2 regions of the Salipaludibacillus sp. HK11 genome follow, and region 2 is predicted to be linked to the other one. Evidence: a T-box and tRNA genes for the amino acid it is inferred to sense, from the RefSeq annotation. Region 2 holds a T-box; the other holds one or more tRNA genes.
The links. The T-box of region 2 lies ahead of tyrS (tyrosine--tRNA ligase). A T-box ahead of a tRNA ligase gene usually reads a tRNA of that ligase, here a tRNA-Tyr.
Positions count from the first base shown of each region.

Region 1: it encodes a tRNA-Tyr, which carries the amino acid that the T-box ahead of tyrS (tyrosine--tRNA ligase) is inferred to sense. The anticodon was not compared.

Region 1 covers NZ_CP181045.1:2,591,970-2,599,654, forward strand. Annotated here, with positions in the region: gene ACM26V_RS12555 (NADP-dependent glyceraldehyde-3-phosphate dehydrogenase) at 1-1,267, opposite strand, end outside; tRNA gene ACM26V_RS12560 (tRNA-Lys) at 1,580-1,655, opposite strand; tRNA gene ACM26V_RS12565 (tRNA-Glu) at 1,736-1,810, opposite strand; tRNA gene ACM26V_RS12570 (tRNA-Ser) at 1,821-1,911, opposite strand; tRNA gene ACM26V_RS12575 (tRNA-Asn) at 1,916-1,990, opposite strand; tRNA gene ACM26V_RS12580 (tRNA-Ile) at 1,994-2,070, opposite strand; tRNA gene ACM26V_RS12585 (tRNA-Gly) at 2,089-2,162, opposite strand; tRNA gene ACM26V_RS12590 (tRNA-Gly) at 2,224-2,298, opposite strand; tRNA gene ACM26V_RS12595 (tRNA-Gln) at 2,305-2,379, opposite strand; tRNA gene ACM26V_RS12600 (tRNA-His) at 2,394-2,469, opposite strand; tRNA gene ACM26V_RS12605 (tRNA-Trp) at 2,482-2,555, opposite strand; tRNA gene ACM26V_RS12610 (tRNA-Tyr) at 2,561-2,644, opposite strand; tRNA gene ACM26V_RS12615 (tRNA-Asp) at 2,788-2,863, opposite strand; tRNA gene ACM26V_RS12620 (tRNA-Ser) at 2,875-2,967, opposite strand; tRNA gene ACM26V_RS12625 (tRNA-Met) at 2,978-3,054, opposite strand; tRNA gene ACM26V_RS12630 (tRNA-Ala) at 3,089-3,164, opposite strand; rRNA gene rrf (5S ribosomal RNA) at 3,175-3,291, opposite strand; rRNA gene ACM26V_RS12640 (23S ribosomal RNA) at 3,373-6,329, opposite strand; rRNA gene ACM26V_RS12645 (16S ribosomal RNA) at 6,613-7,685, opposite strand, start outside.
Region 2 covers NZ_CP181045.1:2,274,280-2,281,964, reverse strand. Annotated here, with positions in the region: gene ACM26V_RS11285 (acetoin utilization protein AcuC) at 1-112, opposite strand, end outside; gene ACM26V_RS11280 (CBS and ACT domain-containing protein) at 109-753, opposite strand; gene ACM26V_RS11275 (GNAT family N-acetyltransferase) at 773-1,408, opposite strand; gene ACM26V_RS11270 (transglycosylase domain-containing protein) at 1,584-4,628, opposite strand; T-box leader at 4,762-4,975, shown strand; gene tyrS (tyrosine--tRNA ligase) at 5,109-6,380, shown strand; partial or broken gene ACM26V_RS11260 (cytochrome d ubiquinol oxidase subunit II) at 6,539-6,845, opposite strand; gene rpsD (30S ribosomal protein S4) at 6,847-7,449, opposite strand.

The DNA.
Region 1 (7,685 bases), 320 kb from region 2:
TTTCAAGATTTTTCGTGAAAATACTAGCTTGAAGACCATACTCATTTCGTCTCTCTAAATCAATTGCTTCTAATTCGTTCTCAACACGCATAATTGGTAGCACTGGTCCAAATTGTTCTTCCCACGCAATATCCATCTCTTCTGTTACATGATCTAAAATGGTTGCACCAAGTAAATTTTTATCTTGTGATCCTTGAGAAACAACAGTTGCACCTTTTTGCTTAGCATCCTCAATTAAAGCTAACACGTAATCAGCTGATTTTTGATCAATCATCGGTGTAATGTCAGCATCTTCCGTTGACTTACCAACAGTTAATTTTGATACGTTGTGCTTGATTTTCGCTACAAGATCATCAGCTACACTATTATTAACCATCACTCGTTTAATCGCTGTGCAACGCTGACCAGAGTAACTTAACGCTCCACTGACAATTTCCTTGGCAGCTTTATCAAGATCAGCATCATCTAAAATAATTGCTGGGTCTTTACCACCTAGCTCAAGAACAACTGGAATCATTGAAGATTTCTTCGCGATGTGCTGTCCAGTAGCGGTACCTCCAGTGAAAGTAATCATGTCAACTTTTCGATGTGTCACAATAAAATCACCGATGACAGATCCACGCCCAGTAACAACATTTACTACCCCACTCGGAAGTCCTGCTTTCACCAACGCCTTTACCATCAATAATCCACTGATTGCTCCTTGTGTAGCGGGCTTAAAAACAACTGTATTTCCTGTAATTAGTGCTGGTGCAATTTTAGAAGCTGCCAGATTTACTGGATAATTGAACGGTGAAATCGCTAAGACAACTCCGTGAGGAACTTTTTGTACCATCGCTTTTGTTGCTTTTGAAGCACCAGGAAAGGCATCCCCTTGAATAAAGCTACCATGTGTACGTAAACCTTCTTCAGCTGTATGTCTAATCAATTGTGCCGTTCGCTTCACTTCACTCTTCGAAGCAGCAAGTGTTTTTCCCACTTCCGCTTGAATTGTTTCACCTATCTCATCAGTCATTTTCTCTAATTCATCAGCCCAACGGTGAAGCAGCTGAGAGCGCTCATGACCTTCAGTTGCTTCCCAGTTTGCCTGAACGTCAGCAGTACTATTAACAGCTAGATCGACTTCTTCCTGAGTCATAGCAGGAACTTCTCCTACAACTCGTCCATCATCAGGTGATTTAATTTGAACAGTTTTTCCACCTTCACTTACTTTCCATTCATTATTAAAAAGATATGGATACAATTTTATATCTTGACGCAAATCCATCTCGATCACTCCATTCCTTTAAAGTATGAAAGAAATTAACTTTCATTGTTTCTTATTAAAACATGTGAAAACCTTTTCAAACAAGCAATTTGCTCAAATACTTTAAATCCGATCTGAATTATCGTAATTACTTGATCTCATATGGTCAAACTAAGCTATACATGATGCACTTAGATGAATAATTATCAAGCAAAACAAATCTTTATTTTAATTCCAAAACGGAGGGAGGTAGTTCGAACTCTCTTAAAAATTTTTTTGACAGGGAAAACAAAAAGAAAAGCATCCCTATATAGGAATGCTTTGATTATGTAATGGTGAGCCATGAAGGATTCGAACCTTCGACCCTCTGATTAAAAGTCAGATGCTCTACCAACTGAGCTAATGACTCGCAGCTTTACACTCATGAATATTCACGATGCTTACGATAATGAAATTGCTTTTTGGTTTATATCTTTTTTGTAAAATAAGTGGTGACCCGTACGGGATTCGAACCCGTGATACCGCCGTGAAAGGGCGGTGTCTTAACCACTTGACCAACGGGCCAGAAAAAAAGTGGCGGAGAAGGAGGGATTTGAACCCTCGCGCCGCTCACGCGACCTACACCCTTAGCAGGGGCGCCCCTTCAGCCACTTGGGTACTTCTCCTTAATGGCTCCACAGGTAGGATTCGAACCTACGACCGATCGGTTAACAGCCGATAGCTCTACCACTGAGCTACTGTGGAATATGGTGGGCCTGAGTGGACTCGAACCACCGACCTCACGCTTATCAGGCGTGCGCTCTAACCAGCTGAGCTACAGGCCCATTAAGGATATCAAAAAATGGAGCGGGTGATGGGAATCGAACCCACATCATCAGCTTGGAAGGCTGAGGTTTTACCACTAAACTACACCCGCATACAAATACAATAGATGGTTTAAAGCTAACATATAAGTGAGCTAAATACCATAGCTGCTCTGGAGCGGAAAACGGGATTCGAACCCGCGACCCCCACCTTGGCAAGGTGGTGCTCTACCACTGAGCTATTTCCGCATATAATGGCAGGGCTAGCAGGATTCGAACCTGCGGGTCACGGAATCAAAATCCGATGCCTTACCGCTTGGCTATAGCCCTATATTATGTATAAATGGGGCGGCTGATGGGAATTGAACCCACGAATGCCGGAATCACAATCCGGTGCGTTAACCCCTTCGCCACAACCGCCACAAAATAATTTGGCAGGGGTAGCAGGAATCGAACCCGCATCAAAGGTTTTGGAGACCTTCGTTTTGCCGTTAAACTATACCCCTAAAACTGGTGGAGGGGGGCAGATTCGAACTGCCGAACCCGAAGGAGCGGATTTACAGTCCGCCGCGTTTAGCCACTTCGCTACCCCTCCATATTTTCTTGAAGATAAGCTACGAAATTCTTCGTCAGCTTCATTTAAATCTTTATTACATACATAGGTATGCTCAAACATCTTTTCTTTTAAACCCTTGACTTCTTTAAGATCAAAATTTTAAAAAAGCACAAATAAAAAAATGGCGGTCCCGACGGGATTCGAACCCGCGATCTCCTGCGTGACAGGCAGGCATGTTAACCGCTACACCACGGGACCTTATAAAAATATGGAGGAGGAAGAGGGATTCGAACCCCCGCGGGCTTTGACACCCCTGTTGGTTTTCAAGACCAATCCCTTCAGCCAGACTTGGGTATTCCTCCATGTAATTTATGGTAGCGGCGGAGGGGATCGAACCCCCGACCTCACGGGTATGAACCGTACGCTCTAGCCAGCTGAGCTACACCGCCACAATCAAAAATATTTATTATTGCAAAAATAAATTGGTGGAGCCTAGCGGGATCGAACCGCTGACCTCCTGCGTGCAAAGCAGGCGCTCTCCCATCTGAGCTAAGGCCCCATATGTGTATGCCCAGCGACGTCCTACTTTCACAGGGGGAGATCCCCCAACTATCATCGGCGCTGGAGAGCTTAACTTCCGTGTTCGGCATGGGAACGGGTGTGACCTCTCCGCGATCGTCACTGGACATATGAAATTGATCGGTCATATTGACCTCTCAAAACTGGATAACGATGGTATATGAATGAATCGTCTTCGAATCAAAGCATTGGTTAAGCCCTCGATCGATTAGTATCTCTCAGCTGCGCATGTCGCCATGCTTCCACACGAGACCTATCAACCTCATCTTCTCTGAGGGATCTTACTCACTTGCGTGATGGGAAATCTCATCTCGAGGGGGGCTTCATGCTTAGATGCTTTCAGCATTTATCCCTTCCACACGTAGCTACCCAGCGATGCTCCTGGCGGAACAACTGGTACACCAGCGGTGTGTCCATCCCGGTCCTCTCGTACTAAGGACAGCTCCTCTCAAATTTCCTGCGCCCGCGACGGATAGGGACCGAACTGTCTCACGACGTTCTGAACCCAGCTCGCGTGCCGCTTTAATGGGCGAACAGCCCAACCCTTGGGACCTACTTCAGCCCCAGGATGCGACGAGCCGACATCGAGGTGCCAAACCTCCCCGTCGATGTGGACTCTTGGGAGAGATTAGCCTGTTATCCCCAGGGTAGCTTTTATCCGTTGAGCGACGGCCCTTCCATACGGTGCCGCCGGATCACTAAGCCCGACTTTCGTCCCTGCTCGACCTGTATGTCTCGCAGTCAAGCTCCCTTATGCCTTTGCACTCTACGAATGATTTCCAACCATTCTGAGGGAACCTTTGGGCGCCTCCGTTACTCTTTAGGAGGCGACCGCCCCAGTCAAACTGCCCACCAGACACTGTCCCTGAACCGGATCACGGTTCGAGGTTAGAATTCCAGTACAGCCAGGGTAGTATCCCACCAATGCCTCCACCGAAGCTAGCGCTCCGGTTTCCAAGGCTCCTACCTATCCTGTACAAGCTGTACCGAAATCCAATATCAAGCTACAGTAAAGCTCCATGGGGTCTTTCCGTCCTGTCGCGGGTAACCAGCATCTTCACTGGTAATATAATTTCACCGGGTCTCTCGTTGAGACAGTGCCCAAATCGTTGCACCTTTCGTGCGGGTCGGAACTTACCCGACAAGGAATTTCGCTACCTTAGGACCGTTATAGTTACGGCCGCCGTTTACTGGGGCTTCAATTGAGAGCTTCTCCCGAAGGATAACCCCTCCTCTTAACCTTCCAGCACCGGGCAGGTGTCAGCCCCTATACTTCGCCTTGCGGCTTCGCAGAGACCTGTGTTTTTGATAAACAGTCGTTTGGGCCTATTCACTGCGGCTCTCTCGGGCTTTCACCCTAATAGAGCACTCCTTCTCCCGAAGTTACGGAGTCATTTTGCCGAGTTCCTTAACGAGAGTTCTCCCGCGCGTCTTAGAATTCTCTTCCCGCCTACCTGTGTCGGTTTGCGGTACGGGCACCAGTTTCCTCGCTAGAGGCTTTTCTTGGCAGTGTAGGATCAGGAACTTCGGTACTAAAATTTCCCTCGCGATCACAGCTCAACCTTAAGACAAGCGGATTTTCCTACTTGTCAGCCTCACTGCTTCGACGCACATATCCATCAGTGCGCTTACCCTACCTTCCTGCGTCCCCCCTTCACTCAAACGGAAACGTGGTGGTACAGGAATTTCAACCTGTTTGCCATCGCCTACGCCTTTCGGCCTCGGCTTAGGTCCCGACTTACCCTGAGCGGACGAGCCTTCCTCAGGAACCCTTAGGCTTTCGACGGAGGGGATTCTCACCCCTCTTTTCGCTACTCATACCGGCATTCTCACTTCCAAGCGCTCCACATGTCCTTCCGGTCATGCTTCAGCGCCCTTGGAACGCTCCCCTACCACAGACACCCGAAGGTGTCTATCCATAGCTTCGGTGATACGTTTAGCCCCGGTACATTTTCGGCGCAGAGTCACTCGACCAGTGAGCTATTACGCACTCTTTCAATGATGGCTGCTTCTAAGCCAACATCCTGGTTGTCTAAGCAACTCCACATCCTTTTCCACTTAACGTATACTTTGGGACCTTAGCTGATGGTCTGGGCTGTTTCCCTCTTGACTACGGATCTTAGCACTCGCAGTCTGACTCCCGAGGAGTAAGTCATTGGCATTCGGAGTTTGACTGAATTCGGTAATCCTGTAGGGACCCCTAGTCCAATCAGTGCTCTACCTCCAAGACTCTACCCTCGAGGCTAGCCCTAAAGCTATTTCGGGGAGAACCAGCTATTTCCGAGTTCGATTGGCATTTCACCCCTACCCACACCTCATCCCCGCACTTTTCAACGTGCGTGGGTTCGGGCCTCCATCCAGTGTTACCTGGACTTCACCCTGGACATGGGTAGATCACCCGGTTTCGGGTCTACAACCACGTACTCATTCGCCCTATTCAGACTCGCTTTCGCTGCGGCTCCGTCTCTTCAACTTAACCTTGCACGTAATCGTAACTCGCCGGTTCATTCTACAAAAGGCACGCTGTCACCCGTTACTTTCCCGAAGGAAAATCATAGGGCTCCAACTACTTGTAGGCACACGGTTTCAAGATCTCTTTCACTCCCCTTCCGGGGTACTTTTCACCTTTCCCTCACGGTACTGGTTCACTATCGGTCACTAGGGAGTATTTAGCCTTGGGAGATGGTCCTCCCAGATTCCGACGGGGTTTCACGTGTCCCGCCGTACTCAGGATACACTCCGGAGGAGTGAACGTTTCGACTACAGGGCTTTTACCTTGTCTCGCGGACCTTTCCAGATCGCTTCGCCTACGCTCACTCTTTGTAACTCCGTATGGAATGTCCTACAACCCCAAGAGGCAAGCCTCTTGGTTTGGGCTGTTTCCGTTTCGCTCGCCGCTACTCAGGAAATCGCATTTGCTTTCTCTTCCTCTGGGTACTAAGATGTTTCAGTTCCCCAGGTCTGCCTTCTCACACCCTATTGATTCAGATGTGGATCTTATCCCATTACGGATAAGGGGTTCCCCCATTCGGATATCTCCGGATCAAAGCTTACTTACAGCTCCCCGAAGCATTTCGGTGTTCGTCCCGTCCTTCATCGGCTCCTAGTGCCAAGGTATTCACCGTGCGCCCTTTCTAGCTTAACCATTTTAAATCAATGGACGTGTTGCTCGGTCTTTCTTGGCTTTACATTCTAAGACACTCGGTTCACTCTTCCATGAATCCGAAGATTCATTTCTGTGTCAAACCGGTGATTCATTCATTTATCGTTATCCAGTTTTCAAAGGTCAAAGCACGGCAATCATGTGCTAGTCATTCTCTTCTTTCTTCCATTAGAAGAAAAGAAGTCTTGAGAGTATAACCTCTCAAAACTAAACAAAAAGGCCAAAGCGAAGTTCGATTCAATAAGTTGAGCTTAGAGCTCCTTAGAAAGGAGGTGATCCATCCGCACCTTCCGGTACGGATACCTTGTTACGACTTCACCCCAATCATCTGTCCCACCTTCGGCGGCTGGCTCCAAAAGGTTACCTCACCGACTTCGGGTGTTACAAACTCTCGTGGTGTGACGGGCGGTGTGTACAAGGCCCGGGAACGTATTCACCGCGGCATGCTGATCCGCGATTACTAGCAATTCCGGCTTCATGCAGGCGAGTTGCAGCCTGCAATCCGAACTGAGAATGGCTTTATGGGATTGGCTTGACCTCGCGGTCTTGCAACCCTTTGTACCATCCATTGTAGCACGTGTGTAGCCCAGGTCATAAGGGGCATGATGATTTGACGTCATCCCCACCTTCCTCCGGTTTATCACCGGCAGTCACCTTAGAGTGCCCAACTGAATGCTGGCAACTAAGATCAAGGGTTGCGCTCGTTGCGGGACTTAACCCAACATCTCACGACACGAGCTGACGACAACCATGCACCACCTGTCACTCTGTCCCCCGAAGGGGAAAGGCTAGTCTCCTAGCTGTTCAGAGGATGTCAAGACCTGGTAAGGTTCTTCGCGTTGCGTCGAATTAAACCACATGCTCCACTGCTTGTGCGGGCCCCCGTCAATTCCTTTGAGTTTCAGCCTTGCGGCCGTACTCCCCAGGCGGAGTGCTTAATGTGTTAACTTCGGCACTAAGGGCATCGAAACCCCTAACACCTAGCACTCATCGTTTACAGCGTGGACTACCAGGGTATCTAATCCTGTTTGCTCCCCACGCTTTCGCGCCTCAGCGTCAGTTGTAGGCCAGAAAGTCGCCTTCGCCACTGGTGTTCCTCCACATATCTACGCATTTCACCGCTACACGTGGAATTCCACTTTCCTCTCCTACACTCAAGTCTCCCAGTTTCCAATGACCCTCCACGGTTGAGCCGTGGGCTTTCACATCAGACTTAAGAGACCGCCTGCGCGCGCTTTACGCCCAATAATTCCGGACAACGCTTGCCCCCTACGTATTACCGCGGCTGCTGGCACGTAGTTAGCCGGGGCTTTCTCGTGAGGTACCGTCAAGGTGCCG
Region 2 (7,685 bases):
TTGTTAACAGATCATTGGTAATCGATAAGCGATGTTGGTTAAACGGATGGTCATTATTAAACTTATATTGAAGTTGCTCTGGTGAAAAAATAAATGCTGCTTCTTGTTTCATGCTTTCATCTCCAACTCTGTTGGCCAAATAATTTTATAGTTCTCATGTTTCAAAGACGCAAGTAGTGGCCTTAAGTTAATCGATTGAATTCTAAAAACAAGGATGTTTTTGTTTTTGTCATAAAAGGACGGGTATGCTAGTACACTTTGAATATTAACCTTTTGATCTTTAATAATGTTAGAAACCTTGGAGAGTTGACCACTTTCATTTTCAACTTCAATCTCCAATCGTGAAGTAGGCAGGTCAGCTCCAGTAAGTCGAACTAATGTGTTAAGTAAATCGGTTTCAGTAATAATTCCAACTAATATCCCATCTTCTTCGACAGGTAAGCAACTAATTTGGTGTTCGACCATTGTATGAGCAGCTTCTTCGACAAAATCCATAGGCATGGCAGTGATGACATCTTCAATCATGACATTGGCGATGGGGAGGTTACCATACTCTTTATGTTGTTCGTCAAAAATAGATGGTAGTGCATCTCTCAAGTCTCGATCAGAGACAATGCCTTGGATTTCGTTATTTGAATTAACAATTGGCAAATGCCTTATTCGTTTTTCTTTCATTAAATCTAACGCCTCATAAATAGTCATTTGCTTGTTTGTAATAATTAAATTGTCCTTCATAATATCACGTACATTCATCAATGATCACCTTCCTTCCTTAAAACATATATTTATGTTTGAAGCGAATCCGGTTAAATTCAAGGACTGCATCTGGACCTACTCGCTTACCAATTCGAGCCATTAAACAATTGGCTGGATGGGAACATATTTCAGGGTCGTCTGTAGCGTACCATTCTAGACCACCAGTTTTCATGACTTTTTCCATAATATCACGATATTCCCAGATTGATAATCCTGTTCCTCTCAAGTCCCAATGCCAATAGTATTCTGTTGTAATAATAATGTAATCTTCCATTGCATCATCCATCATCGATGCTTTCAATAATGTTTTAGCTAATCGATAGCCTCGGTAGTTCCCTGATACTTCAATTGCCCCAAGTTCTAATAAATTTTCTAATTTAACCTCAGACCATCTTTCTAATGGATCAGGGTACAGGTAAATGGCGTAACCGACTATCTTATCTGCTTCTCTTGCAATCATAATTCTACTCTCAGCTAAATCGGCGACTTGTAACAACGCTTTTCTTTGTTGCTTAGGTGGTCTAAAAGCGACAAGTCCTTCATCAAATTCGCACTCCTCGATCACGTTCTTGGCTACGGGTCCTTCAATAAGAAAAGTTCTTCCATCTTTTGCTTTTGTTTCTAAATAATGATAATTTTTTTGATGTTTCACAGACACCCCACCTTCAACCATTTGGCAAAAAAATGTTGTCTTAATAGTCAGAAAAAGACCTTTAGTTTACTATATCATATTCAAATCAAAGAAGAGAGAAAAACGTTTATTGAATAACACTAGCCAAACAAAAGACGAAGCTTTTGTTTGGCTAGCTGGTAGAGTTTTGATTGTATTAATTACTGTTTTGTCGGTTATTATTATTATTATTGTTGTTGTTGTTATTATTTTCATTTTCGGTATTATTGTCGTTATCTTCATTGTTGTTGGAATTATTAGTTTCGTTATTATTATTATTATTATTGGTGTTATCGGTATTTTCTTCGTCATCCTCATCGTCACGAGTAGCGTTATTATTATTCCCGTTATTAGAGTTGTTGTTATTAGATCCATTATCAGAGCCGTTCTCGGAGTTGTTATTGTCAGAGGGCTCGTCCTCAGAAGGAGGATCTTCTTCTTCCTCCTCTTCTTCTGGTTCAGGGGTAGCCAAGCTACCTAGAATGACTTCATCACTAGCTGATGACTCTCGACCAGCTACATCAACGGCAGTAACGTAATATGCTCCATCTCTACCTGAGTAGCTGAAATCTTCGTCCCACCGGACACTATCCACTTCTCTGAAACTTTCGCCTTCAATTGATGAATAGTAAACTCTGTATCCAACCACATCACCTGCAGGATGCTCACTCCAAGAAATTCTACTACCTGACGCAGATACTGAGCTTAAAGATCCTGGTGTGTTCCCATTGTCTGGAGCATCTATATCTGGCACGAGATCATCCCAATCATCAGGGATATACTGCGAAATATCACCATCGGCGAAATCAAAGTATTCTTCCTTAACAGAGACACCCGCTTTCGTGAACTCGCTAGGAGTAGAGGCGAGAGCTTTATACATGCTATCATTCACACGAACGTATTGCACTCTTGATAAGCTATCATCCTGTTCTGTAGGAACGAAGTTAACATTAAATAAATCTGTCGTTAAAAGGCCTGCTTCACGGCATAAGTCGGAAGGTAATTTTCCAGAGATTCCGCAGATCGTTTCTCTGACAATTCCGCCTGGAGATTCAAAGTTCTCAGAAGGTGCCATAAGATCAGGATCAAATTCATGAGCTGCGTTAGCCAAACTTGCCCAAAGCATTTGCGTGCGTTGACCGTAGCTATAACCACCAACGTCACCGATCTTGATATTATCTTGCCCTTCAATGCCTTTATATCCGATCCACGTACTTAGCGTGACATTAGGGTTAAAACCGACAAACCAATAATCCTCAGGTCCTCCAGTTGTACCAGTTTTCCCAGCCCAATCAGCTGAGAAATTTAGTTGACTAGGTATTCCGGAAGCCGTACCAGGAGATCTTAGTACATCTCGCATCATATCAATCATCAAGTAATTAGTTTGAGGTGAGAACACTTCCGTTTCTACTGTTTCTTGTTCAAAAATGACATTACCGTCGGAGTCCTCAATCCGATCAATCATATAACTATCTGAGCGTTTCCCTTCGTTACCAAATAAAGAGAAGGCATTTGTATTACGCTCATTAGTCATAAATATTGTTCCTAATGGAGACCCAGGGAAGGGTTCGTTTCCAACGAAATAAGGTTGAAAGCCCATGTTAATCAACGCATCTTGTGCAATTTGATGATCAACTTTTCGGAACTCTCGGACAGCTGGAGTATTTCTCGATCGTTGAAGTGCTTCCCTAGCTGTCATCAAACCTAAATGACGATTATCGAAATTTGTAAACTCTTTACCGTCACCATCAATATTAAAAGTCGGAACATCAGGTGTGATAAATCCTGGTTGAATTACCCCGGTTTCAAAGCCAACGCCATATGTGAGTAAAGGTTTCATAGTAGAGCCAGTAGCTCGCTTTTCAAAAGTGGCATAGTTTACTTGTGATTCCTCAAAGTCTCTACCACCAACAAAGCTAATAATTCTACCAGTTTTGTTATCTTGTAATATAGAAGAAGTTTGCTCCATATATTTTGAGGTGATTTCTTCCCCTTCATCATTAGCGAAAGTGACATCTCTATCCGGACCGAAGTAATCAAAGTTTTCAACAATATCAGCGTGTGCGTCGTATATGTCTTTATCTATCGTTAAATGAACTTTGTACCCATTTCGTTGTAAAGAGCGTTGAGCCTCTTCCTTATAACGATTCTCGGTTAACGTTCTTTGACTCTCATCTTCAATATCTTCTAATATAATACCATCCTGTTCCATTAAAGCTTGTGCCAGTTTTTCAGGTGTTCGTGCGTTTACTTCTTGAATAACTTCCGGGTATTCATCGTAACTACTTGGTTTCCGTTCGGCTAAATTATCTTTTATATCATAATTATTTGCTTCTTCTAGTTCAGAATCAGAAATATAGCCATGGACATGCATCCTATTTAATACTGTTTGCATTCGATTTAAGCCGGCATCAAAATTTTCTTTCACTTCTGCTTGGGCAGTGAAGGGTGTATAAGCAAACGGACTTTGTGGTAGACCTGCAATAAAGGCAGCCTGAGCAATATTTAACTCATTTGCATTAACATCAAAAATACCTTGTGCTGCAGCTTCAGCACCAGCGATTTGTCTTCCATTTGCATTTCGTCCAAATGGGACAACATTTAAATATGCTTCTAATATTTGGTCTTTTTCAAAGAAGTTTTCCACTCTCATAGCAAGTAGAATTTCAACTGCTTTCCTGTCATGAGTAACTTCACTCGTTAGCATCTGATTTTTAATTAGCTGCTGCGTTAACGTACTTCCACCTGTTTGGGTGCTTGCATTTGAAAAATCTTGATATAAAGCACGAAATAATGCTTTAGGAACAACACCTTCGTGCTCAAAGAAATATTCATCCTCAGTAGCGATGACAGCATTAATTAAGTGATCAGAAATGTCTTCCAACGATACTTCTCTTCGTTCGAGTGGGGTTGGTAAATCTCCCAAATAGATGTCGTCTGCGAAATAAATCTCGGTGGCTTCTTCATAGTCATAAATATCTCTTTCCATCTCTTCGTAGTCATGAATTGGTTCATCATGAACTAATGAGGCAAAGTATCCTGCAGCTGCTCCACCAACAAAAAACATCGAAATAAGGGCAATTGTAGAAAAAATTAAAAATAAGTTCCAAAATACTTGAGAAGTTACACGAACCCCTTTTATTACATATTTAGGCTCTTTTCTATTAAATATTTGTTTTAGTGAAAATTTAGAGTCATTCATTTAATTACCTCCTAAAAGTCAAACATATTATAGCATATTCAAGTACCTTGAATATAGCCTAGAATGAATATTCATTCTAATATTGACAAAGAATCTGAGAGTATGATAAAAATAAACAACATACAGGAAAATAATTTGAACAATGAAAAGGATTTAGTAATTTTCGTCTCCCTGTCTCAGAGAACCGATGTGTGCTGTGAATCGGTACAAAGATGCAAAATGAATTACCACCTTGGAGTTTGTTCGTAGAAACACGAACCGTAGTTGAGGCGATAACTCATTTTTTGAGCTGGGGAAGTCTATATATTTCTCAATCAGGGTGGTACCGCGATCTAATCGTCCCTTATTTTATAAGGGGCGTTTTTTTGTATCTTATAGATGTCCCCCTTCGAAGTAGATGGAACCTATTTTTTAGCTAAAATAAGAAACACGAGTTATTAGTAGGGAAATTGTTAAAATGATAATAAGAGGTGGAGCAGAATGACATTATTAGATGATTTAAAGTTTCGAGGATTAGTGAATCAAGTAACGGATGAAGAAGGGTTGCAAGACTTATTAGATAAAGAGTCCGTCAAGCTATATTGTGGATTTGACCCAACAGGAGACAGTCTTCATATTGGGCATTTACTGACAATATTAACGCTTCGTCGTTTTCAACTGGAGGGTCATAAACCATATCCACTTGTGGGAGGCGCAACTGGTCTGATTGGTGACCCGAGTGGTAAAAAAGCAGAACGAACATTGAATGAACAAGATGTTGTTGAAGGCTTCAGTGTTAAAATAAAAGATCAACTGATGAGATTTCTTGACTTTGAAGGAGAAAATGGTTCAACTCTTGTTAATAATTATGACTGGATCGGTTCGATGACTTTAATTGATTTTTTGCGAGATGTCGGTAAATATTTCGGTTTGAACTACATGTTAGCGAAAGATTCAGTGGAATCACGAATTTCTACAGGAATTTCATTTACGGAGTTTACTTACCAAATTCTTCAGTCTTATGATTTCTATAGACTCAACAAAGAAGAAGGTGTCAAACTGCAAATTGGTGGAAGTGATCAATGGGGAAATATTACAGCTGGACTAGAGCTTATCCGTCGTATGTCTGGTGCTGAAGAAACAGATCGACCTAAAGCATTTGGCTTTACTATCCCATTAGTGACGAAAGCAGATGGTTCAAAGTTTGGGAAAACAGAAGGTGGCGCAATCTGGCTTGATCCCGAAAAAACATCACCATACGAATTTTATCAGTTTTTATTAAATACTGACGATCATGATGTAATTAAATTTCTGAAGTTTTTTACGTTTCTCTCTAAAGAAGAAATTGATCAGCTTGAGGAGGAACTTAAGGAACGAGCGCATGAAAGAAAGCCTCATAAGAAACTAGCCGAAGAGTTAACTCGTTTTGTTCACGACGAGCAAGCTCTAGTACAGGCTAAAAGGATCAGTGCTGCTTTATTTGGCGGAGGGGACTTAAAGACACTAACTGGGGATGAAGTTCTGCAAGGTTTCAAGGATGTTCCGTCTTATCAGGTGGCAGAGGGAGAGAAGGGACTCGTTGACCTTCTAATCGAGTCTGGCATCTCATCATCAAAGCGGCAAGCTAGAGAAGATATCAATAACGGAGCGATTTATATTAATGGTGACCGGTGCCAAGATGTAGATAAAGTGATGGGTGAGGCAAATAAGATCGATGGCCAATTTACGATCATTCGTCGAGGGAAAAAGAAATTCTTTTTAATAAAGTATTAAAGAAAAACTCGTGTGCTTTCATAATAGCACACGAGTTTTTTCGAATTATTCAAAGCGTCATTCGGCGAATCAACTTGTACCCTAGTGGCGAGTCAATTGGGGAAAGTTTAATGTTATTAAGTCGCTAGGTATCACGTCCCCTTAATATAATCTGCATTGAAAAATGATCCTCTAATAGCTAATAAAACCAATGCAATGCTCCAAGAACAAGAAGGACAGAGCCGTAGTAAAACGCTGTTGAAGGAAAGAAACCAATCAGACCGATCATAAAAAAATTAAAAAACATTGGTTACTTCCCAAACAGGAGATAGATAACGATCAATGACTTGTCGAATACTATTTTTTTTTAATAGTTAATTTTGAATAGAAGGAGTAGAAGCCAGTGCCAATGCCTGATTTGGTGGCAAAAAGTGTGACAACAAAAAAAGCACAGCCTTTATTAGGCTGTGCTTTCCAATCATATATATTAACGAGAGTACCACTCAACAATTAATTGTTCGTTGATTTCTGCAGGTAACTCAGAGCGTTCAGGTAAACGAGTGAACGTTCCTTCTAATTTATCTGCATCGAATTCAACATAACTTGGTGTGAAGTCATTAACTTCTAAAGCTGCTTTAACAATATCAAGGTTACGTGATTTTTCACGAAGTCCAAGAGTTTGTCCAGGGCGCACACGGTATGATGGAATGTCAACTCGCTTTCCATCAACAGTAACGTGACCATGGTTTACTAATTGACGTGCTTGAGCACGTGTACGAGTAAGTCCTAAACGATAAACAATGTTGTCCAAACGTGATTCAAGAAGAATCATGAAGTTTTCACCGTGAATACCAGGTTGTTTACCAGCTTGTTCGAAGAGTTTACTGAATTGACGTTCAGTCATGCCGTACATATGGCGGAGCTTCTGCTTTTCTTGAAGCTGAATTCCATATTCAGTTAATTTTCTTCTTGAATTCGGTCCATGTTGCCCAGGTCCGTAGGGGCGTTTTTGAAGCTCTTTTCCAGTTCCGCTTAAAGAAATTCCAAGACGGCGGGAAAGTTTCCAAGTTGGTCCAGTATATCGAGACATATATGTCTCCTCCTTTAAAATGATAAGATTTCGTGAAATAATTAACAGTTGTAATCCCGTACACACAGACATTTCATTTTAGGCATCTTCGCTTCGACAGCTAAAAGTTACGCAATACCCCTCGCACATTGCGGGAATGAAATGAACTCTATGACGTTCACATTGGCTATCTTATTTGCACAACGTACAGTGTATAATTTTTTATGAACGAAGTCAAGGTAATGTATAGAGGTTTT